DNA from 4 places in the Nitrincola nitratireducens genome. Region 3 is predicted to be linked to each of the others. Evidence: predicted binding sites of a transcription regulator. Region 3 holds the regulator's gene; each other region holds the start of a gene.

Region 1 (3,190 bases), on a different contig from region 3:
TGGATGCGCAGGGTAACCAGTTACCTATTGGCAATCTTGCCGTGAAAGAGAAAGAAAGTCTGCCAAAAGCAACCGACAATATTAATCTTGCTGTTAACATTGATGCGCGAGCAGATGCAACCACTCTGACGCCAACTTACAGTAAAGATGATCCAAGTTCATTTACCTATTCAACGACGGTTAGAACCTTCGATAGTTTAGGTAATCCTCAAACGTTAAAGTATAACTTTGCAGAGCAGCGCCCTGTTCGTGAGTTGTTTGTATTTGATTTGGCTGTTGCAACTGATTTTCCTAGAATAGCCGGTGTTCAGTTGACAGCGGTTGATTTTGATACTGAAGGTAGATTAATTGATAACCTAGCGGTGACGCCACCTCAGTTGAGTGGTTTTAATGCAATTAGCCAAGCTGATCCACGAATTGATTTGACGACTGTTCGTCGTGAGTTATCGCCGCCACCGGCAAGTACTCCAACGGGTAGAGTGACCTTTGAGTTTAAATCTTGGGCCTCCGATACTGGACAGGTTCTTGTGCAGAATCCAGATCAGACGTCAGCGACTAAATTTAATACACTTGTGGCAGATCGGTTTAGAGAAGCGAATGAGACTCGAACTTACGATATAACAGTTGATGGCAATAAAACCACAGCAATCGGTACAACCGGGAATATTTTGTTAGCAGGTGTGACTATTCCAATTGCTGCCTCCAATACAGCAGAGCAAATTGCTCAGGCGATTAAAAATCGTGAAGCACAAATTTTAGATCGCAATCCCGAGATTGAGTCAGTTGAAATCAATACACTTGGGGCTGTGCCAACCGTGACGCTTAAGTTTAAAGCGGATGTCGGCAATTTGGATAATGCTTCACCTGTCTATAAACCGCGTTTAACATTGACCGATCCGCCTGCAGGTGCTGGTTTACAGTTTGGCGATAACCTTATTACAACTGCAGTAACCGACAGTCAAATAGAAACCAGCAACATCGTTGAGGGTGATAACGACTATCGTGGCTACTACCGTATGTATGCGTATCTTAATAATGTCGAATTATTGGATATAGGTAAACCCCAAGTTCCGGGTGCTGGTGTCGATACAGAACCAGGCCAAATTCTGATTAAGTTCAATCCCTCTAACGGTTTGCTGACCGAAGTCAATGGTGAGCAATTCCCGGCTGGAGGGCGTGCACCGAGTATTCAAATCAAAGGTGCTGATCCTGCTTCTGAAACGACGGTCATTGATATGCGTCTAGATAACACGACCCAATTTGCTTCGGCGTCTATCGTGAAATCGCAGCAGCAAAATGGCTATGCGAAGGGTGACTTAATTGGTGTGACATTTGCCCCTACCGGTGAAATGATTGCGTCTTTCAGTAATGGTCAAGAGCAGCGTTTAGGTATTGTTGCTTTCGCCACCTTTGAGAACCAAGACGGGCTCCAACCAGTCGGTAATACAGAGTGGATTGCATCCTTGCAGTCAGGTAATCCGATTCTGAACGCCCCCGGAACGGGCTTGAACGGAACCTTGCGCTCGGCGGCGTTGGAGCAATCGAATGTGGATTTGTCCACTGAGCTTGTGAACTTGATCCAGGCGCAGCGTAACTTCCAAGCAAGCTCTAAAACGTTAGAAACGGTTAATAACATTACTCAGAATATTTTGAACATCTAATAATCTATCTGGGTTCAAGAAAAAAGCCTCTACCTCTATCGGTGGAGGCTTTTTTTTTGCTGAAACTTAGTCTGCGTGTCTTCTGTGGCACGACCCTTGCTTATACATGCTTAGAGAATACAAAAGCGGCAAGACTTAACCGCTTGTCAGCTGAATAGGAGTAGACGATGGATAAGGTGCTGTTTTTGGCCATGACGGGGGCGCGAGAAAACATGAACGCGCAACAGATTCGGTCTAATAACCTTGCAAACGTTACCACGACTGGGTTTAAGCAAGATTTTGAGCAAGCCCGATCAATGCGTGTGTTTGGCGATGGCCACACGTCACGTGTCTATGCGATGGCCGAAACACCCGGCACCAACCGGGAATCAGGAACCTTGCAGCAAACAGGACGTGCACTCGATATTGCCATTATGGGTGAGGGATGGTTAGCCGTCCAAGGGCCGGATGGTAATGAAGCTTACACCCGCGCGGGTGCTCTGCAGATCAATGCCGCCAATCAATTAGTGACGGGCAATGGTTTGCCGATTATTGGTAATGGCGGTATTCCAATTTTCATTCCTGATTACCAAAGCATCGATATTGCCAATGATGGCTCAATTACCATCCGGCCACTTGGCGATAATGCAGCCGAGTTGGCTTTGGTCGATGTAATTAAAATGGTCCGTTTAGATCCTGCCAATTCGTTTAAAGGGCCAGATGGCTTGATGAGAACCGATGATCGTGTCCCGATCGCACCAGCTCTGGATTTGCAAATGCGCTCTGGCTATCTCGAGACCAGTAATGTGAATGCCATCGAAGAAATGACGTCCATCATCAGTTTATCTCGACAGTACGAAATTCAAATTAAGATGATGAAAACTGCAGAAGAAAACTCAAGCGCTTCGGCTCGCTTGCTGCAAATGAGCTAATTTTAGGAGTATACAGTTATGCACGGCGCGCTTCATGTAGCTAAAACCGGTTTGAGTGCACAAGACACCAACCTTCGCGTGATTTCGAATAACTTAGCGAACGTCAGTACGGTGGGCTTTAAAAAAGATCGCGCCGTTTTTGAGGATTTGCTTTATCAAGTCCGCCGTCAGCCAGGGGCTCAGAATGCCAATGATGCCCAGCTTCCTTCTGGATTGCAGCTAGGCCATGGTGTGCGGACAGTTAGTACGCAAAAAATGTTCGAAACGGGTGATTTGCAGATTACCGATCGTACCTTTGACTTGGCCATCAATGGTCGTGGATTTTTCCAAGTCGTCCAGCCCAATGGTGACATTGCCTACACCCGCAATGGTCAATTCCATTTAAATGCTGACAATCAGGTGGTCACGGCTGAAGGCTATGCGCTTGAACCTGCGATTGAGCTTCCCGGTGAAGTGGTCAGTTTCAGTGTAGGCGTTGATGGTCAGGTAACCGTAGTTGTTGCTGGAGACATTGCAGCACAAAACATTGGCCAGATTACACTCGCCGACTTCGTGAACCCGGAAGGGCTGTTGGCGGTGGGTCAAAACCTGTTCCAAGAAACGGCGGCCAGTGGCCCT
Region 2 (3,190 bases), on a different contig from region 3:
TGTAAGGCTTGGTAACACGTGGGTCTTCATGGACTCGGGTGACGCTCATTTCAAAGTCAAATTCAACCTCACACTTGTCCGAGAGTCCGGTAATAGGGGCCGCACTGGAGGGCTCGGGTGTTGCAGCCAAAGGAATGTGGCCTTCGCCTGCAAAAAGTCCCGATGTTGGGTCTAGACCAACCCAGCCAGCTCCTGGAATGAAGACTTCTGTCCAAGCATGCAAATCGGTAAAGTCAACCTCTGTACCTGAAGGGCCATCCAGAGCTTTGACATCTGCTGTAAGCTGGATGAGATAGCCAGACACAAAGCGCGCCGCTAAACCAAGGTGCCGTAAGATTTGCACCATGAGCCACGCTGAATCTCGACACGACCCCTGAGCTTTCGTTAAGGTTTCTTCGGCCGTTTGTACGCCAGGCTCCATACGAATCAAATAGTCGATGTCTTGCTCTAAACGCTGATTAATCGCGACAAGAAAATCAACCATAGGGGTAGGTTTATCGGCGACTTCACTTAGCCACTGGGTGAGTAATGGACCGGACTCAGTGATTTCTAAATAAGGTATCAGCTCTTTTTTTAATCCGTCAGGTACTTAAACGGAAACGCTTGCGCATAGTCTTCAATAAAAAAGTCGAAGGGGTTGATAACCGTCATAGGGGCGATTAGCTCAACATCGACATGCAAATGCGTCACCTTCTCTGGAAACACCAATCGAGCGAGGTGGTTTCCAAAGGGATCTTGCTGCCAATTTATAAAGTATTCACCACCTGAGACTTTGAGTGAATAGGCATCAATCGGAGTACGACTGTGCGGGGCCGGTCTGAGGCGCACCAAGTGAGGCGAAAGGTTGACGGGTCTGTCGAAGTCGTAACGGGTAGAGTGCTTCAGTGCAACACGTATGGTCATCGTCTTAATCCGGTCAATGATCGTTAAGTAAGTATAGTGAACGAACAGCAATTGATATGCCACTTATACTGCCTATTTATGTAATTCATAGTGAATTCTGAATAAAGGTAGAAAAAATAGGCTCACACGAACTATAGTCTAAAAACAACGACACATAGGTTTAGATATATTTCTGCACTGTTTTGGTGCTTATGCTGGGTTTTTTGATGAGCATTATGGTGCACAAATACAAGCGGTAGCGAAAAAACGCATATCCATATCAACAAAATAACGGTTGGTATGGCAATTGCTAATATTCTTGTAACATCTACAAATAGAACGGAATGCATGCCATGAGTAAAGTAAACTGGCAAAATTACGCGTGTAATGGCTTTTACGATGAGCTACTTGCAGGGCCTGGGCAACCGCGAGATGTTTCTCGGATGTTGTGTGAGTATTTAGCACAGTTGGATGCACGTGAATTAGCCGATCATAAAACGGCGGTTGATGTTGCAATTCAAATGATGGGGATCACCTTTACGGTGTACACCGAAGGCAGCATGATTGATCGCGCTTGGCCTTTTGATATTGTTCCAAGAATCATTCCTCTAGACGAGTGGCAACGAACCTCTGCAGGATTAAAGCAGCGTGTGCAGGCACTCAATATGTTCATTGACGATCTCTATCATGATCAGAAAATTGTCAAAGATGGTGTGTTTCCAGCAGAAGTGCTAGCGCAGTCCGTTAACTTCCGACCCCAGTGTGTGGGGATTACACCACCGCACCGTGTTTGGGCACACATTTGTGGCTCTGATTTAGTCAGAGACAAGGATGGAACGCTCTACGTCTTAGAAGATAATTTACGAGTACCGTCGGGCGTGTCGTACATGCTTGAAAATCGCAACGTCACCAAGCGTGTATTGCCTGAGTTATTTGCAACTGGGCGGATACAACCGGTTGATGATTACACCGATCAGCTATATGACATGCTAGCCTCTATGTCGCCAAGACCTGGAGATGATCCACAAATCGTCGTTCTAACCCCGGGTATCTATAACTCCGCGTATTTTGAGCATTCATATTTAGCTCAACAAATGGGAGTGGAGTTGGTTGAAGGCAGCGACTTGGTGGTAGGTGAAGACGACTGCGTGTACATGCGTACCGTGGACGGTTTGCAACGAGTTGACGTCATTTATCGCCGTATTGACGACATGTTCTTAGACCCTGAAGCCTTTAATCCTGATTCAATGTTAGGTGTTCCGGGCCTGATGCGGGCGTGGCGCAGTGGTAAAGTGGCTTTAGCCAATGCGCCAGGAGCGGGGGTTGCAGATGATAAGGTCGTGTATGCCTTTGTTCCTGAGATTATACGCTACTATCTCGATCAAGAGCCTCTCTTGCCGAATGTGCCGAGCTATCTGTGTATGTTCGAAGATGATCGCAAGTATGTGTTGGATAATCTCGACAAGCTAGTTGTAAAACCTGCGAATGAGTCGGGTGGTTATGGCATGTTGATTGGTCCTCACTCCACTAAAAAAGAGCGAAAAGTGTTCGCTGACTTAATTAATGCCAATCCGCGTAATTATATGGCGCAGCCTACGTTATCTTTATCAACCGCTCCGACCTTGTGTGATGAAGGAATGGAGCCGCGTCATGTTGACTTGCGTCCCTTTATTCTGTCGGGTGGTCAGTCTACCTATGTGACCATGGGCGGACTCACGCGTGTGGCAATGACCAAAGGATCCTTGGTGGTCAATTCCTCACAAGGTGGGGGTAGCAAAGATACTTGGATTGTCGATACTAAGAGGGGTTGAGTTATGTTATCAAGAGTTGCCGAAAGTGTGTATTGGATGGCTCGCTACCTCGAACGTGCGGAAGATACAGCACGGCTGATTAGTGTTAACAGTCATTTATTGTTGGACTTCCCTAAAGCGACCCGCTTGGGCTGGTCGTCTTTAGTGACCATTACGAGCAGTGATGCGGTGTTTGACAAGTACTATACAGAGAGAGATGAGGCCAGTGTGCTCAGCTTCTTCTGTGGAGATCGTCGATACAGTGGATCGATTGTTTCGTCACTTGCCGCTGCGCGAGAAAACTTGAGAACAACGCGTGATGTGATGCCTCAGCGTATTTGGGAGGAGGTGAATCAGCTTTTCTTAGCCATCAGTCATCAAGTTGAAGCTGGGATTACGCCCAGAAATCGCGATGCGTTTTTGAATAGAGTCATTCGCAGTTGTGAGACTGTGAATGGGATGATTGAGGGGACGTTGAGCTATACGCAGGTGAGAACCTTTCTGCAGTTGGGGCGTTC
Region 3 (3,190 bases):
GCTAAGAACAGAAACAATGACGTTATTTCCTTCGTCACAGTACGCTGAAACCGCAGACCCTGTCATGGTTGTACAGGCATTCAGTCAGCTATCAGCCATTGGCATGCAAGCCTGGCTGGGTGAACAACGGATCGAATTGCTTTCTGAGGTACGAGGATACTATGCAAAAAGTGAGTAAACTGATAGGCCTGTTGGGAATGGTGGTTCTGAGCAGCTTAGCCTTTGCACTTCCTGAAGATCGAAACCAGCCTATTCATGTTAGCGCTGATCAGGCCAGTTTAAATGAGGCTACAGGTGTTTCTGTCTATTCGGGCAATGTTGAAATCAAACAAGGCAGCATGATCCTCAAAGGCAGTCGTGTCGAACTTCATCGTGACAACCAAGGAAGCATTGCTCGGATCGTATCCTCTGGCAATCCAGCGGAGTTTCAACAGCAATCTGTAGCAAGCCAACCTGTAACACGCGCCTATGGCAATCAAATGGACTATCGTATCCCCACACAACTCATTACCATCACGGGCAATGCTCAAGTTCAACAAGCCAATGACCGCTTTACAGGACAGCGTATTGTTTACAACATGGATAAATCGATTGTAGATGCATTCGGTAGCGAGCAACCTGGTGGTCAACGCGTCGAAATGATCATTCAACCTAGGTCCAACAATTGATATGATCACGCTTGAAGCACAACATTTAGCTAAGTCGTATAAACGTCGACAGGTCGTGCGCGATGTGTCCTTACATCTTAAGCAAGGTGAAATTGTAGGACTCCTTGGCCCTAACGGTGCTGGAAAAACAACCTGCTTTTATATGATTGTTGGTTTGATCAACGCAGATCAAGGCGCTATTTTAATTGATGAAAAAGATATTACCCGTTTACCGATGCACGGGCGCGCACGCCTTGGCTTGGGCTACTTGCCACAAGAAGCCTCCGTATTCAGGAAACTATCGGTTGCTGAAAACATCTTGGCTGTTTTACAAACGCGAAAAGATCTTAACTCATCTCAGCGCAAGGCAATGCTTGAAAGCTTGCTAGAAGAGTTTAGTATTACGCATATACGTGACAGTTTAGGCATGTCCCTATCTGGTGGAGAGCGTCGACGTGTTGAAATCGCGCGAGCGTTGGCAACCGAACCTGCGTTTATTTTGCTTGATGAACCCTTTGCGGGTGTTGATCCAATATCGGTTAGCGATATAAAGCAAACGATCAAGCATCTACAATCTAAAAATATCGGCGTGTTAATCACGGACCACAATGTCCGTGAAACACTTGATATATGTGAACGAGCATACATTGTTTCGGAAGGTCATATCCTTGCAGAAGGCCACCCATCTGACATAATGGCAAATGAACAGGTTCGACAAGCCTATCTTGGCGAGCAGTTCAGGCTCTAAACATTAATCCGTATCCTTCAACTGAGTGATATATCTGGCATATGAAGCAAGCCTTACATTTAAAAATCGGCCAGCACCTCACCATGACGCCGCAATTGCAGCAGGCTATTCGCTTATTGCAATTATCGACGTTGGACCTACAACAAGAGATACAACAAGCGCTGGAAAGCAATCCGCTGCTTGAAATCAGCGAAGATGATACGGATACGGATATCCCAGTCCATTTAAGTTCGGACAACCAACGAGAGCTGAGCACAGAACCCTCCTCAAATGACCGTGAAGAGGTGGTTGAGCATGAAGCGGAAGCTGAGCACGATTGGAACGATCAAATACCTGAAGACCTCCCCACAGACAGCAGCTGGGAAGATACCTTTCAGCATCAAAGTTCAGGGAGCAGTTCTGACAGCGAATGGGCCGACAATGAAAACGACTCTCGTGAAGACACGCTGCTTGATCATTTAAATTGGCAGTTAAATTTAACACCTATGTCCGATGCGGATCGCCTGATTGCTGAAGCGATAATTGAGGCCATTGACCCTGATGGATATCTGCAGGTTAGTGTTGATGAACTCATGGAGCAATTCGTTGCTCAATTCCCCGATATCTTCAGTGATATTGACCTTGATGAAGTCATCGCCGTGTTACACAGGGTTCAACAATTTGACCCCCCTGGCGTTGCGGCACGTGATTTGAGCGAGTGTTTAAGCATTCAGATTAAACAATTACCAGACACTCTGCCTTGGAGAGAAACGGCTTTAAAGTTAGCGAATGAACATCTCCAACTCTTAGGGAATCATGACTACAAAGCGCTAATGCGCAAGCTGCGCTTGAACGAAGAAGACTTGTCGTCGGTCATCGAGATCATTCAGTCACTCAATCCAAAGCCCGGTGCCAGCATTGCTTCCAGTCAATCTGAATATGTCATACCTGATGTTGTCGTTCGCAAAGTCCAAGATCAATGGATTGTCTCGCTAAGCCCAGAGACATCACCGAAGCTTCAGATTAATACACAATATGCCGATTTAATTCGACGAGCCGACAACAGTGCTGACAACACCTATTTGAAAAACCACCTACAAGAAGCTCGCTGGTTTCTAAAGAGCCTAATGAGTCGAAACGAGACCTTATTAAAAGTCGCAACAGAAATCGTCGAGCGCCAAAAAGACTTCTTAGAAATGGGTGAAGAGGGCATGAAACCGATGGTCCTTCATGATATTGCTGAGGCCGTCTCTATGCATGAATCCACCATTTCACGTGTCACCACTCAAAAATTCATTCATACTCCTCGAGGTATTTTTGAATTGAAATATTTTTTCTCAAGCCAGGTGAACACGGCTGATGGAGAAGGCGCATCTTCAACAGCTATCCGAGCTCTGATTAAAAAGCTTGTTACAAGTGAGAATACCGCCAAGCCTTTAAGCGATAATAAAATTGCACAACTCTTAATGGAGCAAGGTATCAATGTTGCCCGTCGAACCGTAGCAAAATATCGTGAAGCTTTAGGTATTCCACCTTCTAATGAGCGTAAGCGTCTGCTTTAATTATAATAGATAGGTACGAGCCATTTCGTACCCTTACCAAGGAGACAACCCATGCAGATCAATATTACTGGCCACCATGTAGAATTGACTGAATCCCTAAATGACTACGTTCACACTAAATTTGAGCGTCTTGAACGTCATTTTGATAACATTACCAATGTTCAAGTCACACTGAGTATTGAAAAACAACGCCAGAAAGCGGAAGCTACAATGCACCTCGCCGGTGGTGAAGTGTTTGCGCAGTCCGAAAATGA
Region 4 (3,190 bases), on a different contig from region 3:
GTGGGTATTCCCTGCGAAATTCACATGGGACAGGTCGATATTGAAAAAGAACACCCCAACGTTGTGAAAATGAAAATCCTAGGCTGTACGCTGATCCCTGTGACACGCGGAACCGCGACCTTAAAGGATGCAGTCGACAGCGCCTTTGAAGAATACTTAAAAGACCCACAAAACTACATCTACGCCATTGGTTCTGTTGTTGGTCCTCACCCCTTCCCAAAAATGGTGCGTGACTTCCAATCCGTCATAGGTGAAGAAGCAAGAGAGCAGTTCCTCAGCCGCTTTGGCAAGTTGCCTGACTATCTGACCGCATGTGTTGGCGGCGGGTGTAATTCGATTGGCCTCTTTACTGCGTTTTTGAACGATGAAGATGTTCAAATGGTTGGGGTTGAACCTGCAGGAAAAGGACTGGATACAGATCAACATTCGGCGACCCTAACGCTTGGTAAACCAGGACAAATTCACGGTATGAAGTGCTACGTCTTAGAAACTGAAGACGGCGAGCCGATGCCCGTTCATTCCATTGCCTCTGGGTTAGACTACCCTGGCGTTGGCCCCCAACACTCCTATTTAAAAGACCTAGGCCGTGTGCAGTATGCCACAGCAACGGACCAAGAGTGTTTAGATGCCTATATGATGCTGTCTCGTGTAGAAGGCATTATCCCAGCGCTTGAAAGCTCTCATGCGGTTGCTTGGGCGATTCGTACTGCGCCGACCTTAAGTAAAGACAAAACCATTTTGATCAATATTTCCGGGCGTGGCGACAAAGATGCCGATTATGTTGCCGAGTTGTTAAAGCTTTAAGTTATCAACACCCTATGTGGATTGCTTTGCTGTAAAGTAATTCACATGAGCGCCCTCTCATTGGCAAAGAAACACCGCACCAAAATCTATCAAGAACATTTTTAAATGCATGATTTTGGTGCAATTTTCGCACCGAAAAAGAGCAGAAAGAGCCTGATGCGCCGTCATGGGTCATGGCACGCTCTTTGCTAAATCAAAGGCATACTTAAGCAAGTCTTTTTGACTCGTTGATTAATCGTCCGATGCCGGACCTCAACCGAGACTAGGTTATGGAATTAACACCCCGCGAGAAAGACAAACTTTTACTTTTCACCGCGGCTTTAGTGGCCGAACGTCGCAAAGCACGCGGAGTAAAACTCAACTATCCTGAGTCTATCGCTTACATCAGTGCCGCAATTATGGAGGGTGCCAGAGACGGACGCACAGTTGCTGAACTGATGGATTACGGCCGTACCCTGCTAACTCGCGAAGATGTAATGGACGGGATCGCCGAGATGATTCCTGAAGTTCAGATTGAAGCGACCTTTCCGGATGGGACCAAGCTCGTCACTATCCATGATCCTATTGTCTGAGGAGTAGCACATGATTCCGGGTGAAATGAAAGTCCTGCCTGGTGACATTGAGTTGAATGTTGGCCGCGAAACCCTGAGCGTAAGCGTTGCAAATACAGGCGATCGTCCCATACAACTGGGGTCTCATTATCATTTTTATGAAGCCAATGATGCCTTGCAATTTGATCGCGAAAAGACACGAGGCTTTCGCTTGAATATCGCCGCTGGCACAGCGGTGCGTTTTGAGCCAGGGCAAAGTCGCACCGTCGAACTGGTTGCCTATGCAGGTGAGCGCAAGGTGTATGGATTTCAAGGCAAAATCATGGGCAGTCTATAAGACAACGGGAGGCTTCAATGGCAAGTATTTCACGACAAGCCTATGCGGAAATGTTTGGTCCCACAACGGGGGACAAGTTACGTCTAGCGGATAGCGAGCTTTGGCTGGAAGTTGAAAAAGACTTCACCATCTATGGTGACGAAGTCAAATTTGGTGGCGGAAAAGTCATTCGCGATGGCATGGGACAAGCGCAATCGGTGTCTGAATTTACCGTCGATCTTGTCATTACAAATGCGTTGATTATCGATCATTGGGGCATCGTCAAAGCCGACGTCGGGATCAAGAATGGACGCATTCAAGCCATCGGCAAAGCAGGCAATCCCGATACCCAACCCGGCGTCGATATTGTCGTTGGCCCTGGCACCGAGGTAATCGCAGGAGAAGGCCAAATACTCACCGCTGGCGGCATTGATGCCCATATTCATTTTATCTGCCCACAACAGGTTGACGAAGCCCTTTGCTCAGGCGTCACCACCATGATTGGTGGCGGCACGGGCCCTGCAACGGGAACCAACGCCACCACCTGTACATCAGGGCCTTGGAACATATATCGCATGCTGGAGGCAGGTGACAGCTTACCCATCAACCTCGGCTTTTTAGGCAAGGGCAATGCAAGCTTACCTGAAGCGCTGCGCGAGCAAATTCAAGCGGGCGCAATGGGATTAAAGCTCCATGAAGACTGGGGCACAACCCCGGCAGCCATCAATTGCTGCTTAAGTGTGGCGGATGAGATGGATATACAAGTGGCCATCCATACCGACACGCTGAATGAGTCTGGCTTTGTTGAATCCACCCTGGCCGCGATCAATGGCCGTGTGATTCACACCTACCACACCGAAGGTGCTGGCGGTGGCCATGCGCCCGATATTATTAAAGCCTGCGGTGAGTCGAATGTTCTGCCCTCTTCGACCAACCCCACGCGTCCCTATACGATTAATACGGTCGATGAGCATTTGGATATGTTGATGGTCTGCCACCATCTTGATCCGGCCATCGCCGAAGATGTTGCCTTCGCCGAGTCACGTATTCGCCGTGAAACCATCGCATCTGAAGACATTCTGCATGATTTGGGTGCTTTTTCGATGATTTCATCCGACTCTCAAGCCATGGGGCGCGTGGGTGAAGTGATTACTCGGACTTGGCAGACTGCACACAAGATGCGTGTGCAACGCGGTCCTCTTCCAGAAGACTCCGAGCAAAACGACAATTTCAGAATCAAACGCTACATCGCCAAATACACCATTAATCCTGCAATTGCACATGGTATCAGCCATGAGGTGGGCTCGATTGAGGTGGGTAAACTCGCAGATTTGGTGTTGTGGAAGCCTGCTTTTTTTGCCACAAAGCCCAGCCTTATCATCAAAGGTGGATTGATTTCGATGGCACCGATGGGCGATCCAAATGCTTCGATTCCCACCCCTCAGCCTGTGCATTTCAGGCCGATGTTTGGTGCAATCGGTAAAGCAAGCCAGCAAACCTCAATGCTATTTTTGTCGCA

Evidence for each region. Region 3 encodes sigma-54, which starts transcription at its own class of promoters, with help from an activator protein. Its sites were predicted from a motif close to TGGCACNNNNNTTGCTNT; they were not measured.
Region 1: a site for sigma-54 is predicted at 1,747-1,764, ahead of flgF (flagellar basal-body rod protein FlgF). Genes of this name have one in related genera too.
Region 2: a site for sigma-54 is predicted at 1,179-1,196, ahead of D791_RS16700 (circularly permuted type 2 ATP-grasp protein). Genes of this name have one in related genera too.
Region 4: a site for sigma-54 is predicted at 979-996, ahead of ureA (urease subunit gamma). Genes of this name have one in related genera too.

The regions. Positions count from the first base shown of each region.
Region 1 is NZ_AONB01000023.1:35,828-39,017, forward strand. Features, by position in the region: gene D791_RS16075 (flagellar hook-basal body complex protein) at 1-1,661, shown strand, start outside; gene flgF (flagellar basal-body rod protein FlgF) at 1,829-2,572, shown strand; gene flgG (flagellar basal-body rod protein FlgG) at 2,591-3,190, shown strand, end outside.
Region 2 is NZ_AONB01000025.1:24,041-27,230, reverse strand. Features, by position in the region: partial or broken gene D791_RS16705 (transglutaminase family protein) at 1-903, opposite strand, end outside; gene D791_RS16700 (circularly permuted type 2 ATP-grasp protein) at 1,236-2,693, shown strand; gene D791_RS16695 (alpha-E domain-containing protein) at 2,697-3,190, shown strand, end outside.
Region 3 is NZ_AONB01000001.1:58,760-61,949, reverse strand. Features, by position in the region: gene lptC (LPS export ABC transporter periplasmic protein LptC) at 1-178, shown strand, start outside; gene lptA (lipopolysaccharide transport periplasmic protein LptA) at 171-668, shown strand; gene lptB (LPS export ABC transporter ATP-binding protein) at 670-1,395, shown strand; gene D791_RS00280 (RNA polymerase factor sigma-54) at 1,437-2,936, shown strand; gene hpf (ribosome hibernation promoting factor) at 2,988-3,190, shown strand, end outside.
Region 4 is NZ_AONB01000009.1:112,456-115,645, forward strand. Features, by position in the region: gene trpB (tryptophan synthase subunit beta) at 1-804, shown strand, start outside; gene ureA (urease subunit gamma) at 1,074-1,376, shown strand; gene D791_RS09760 (urease subunit beta) at 1,387-1,692, shown strand; gene ureC (urease subunit alpha) at 1,710-3,190, shown strand, end outside.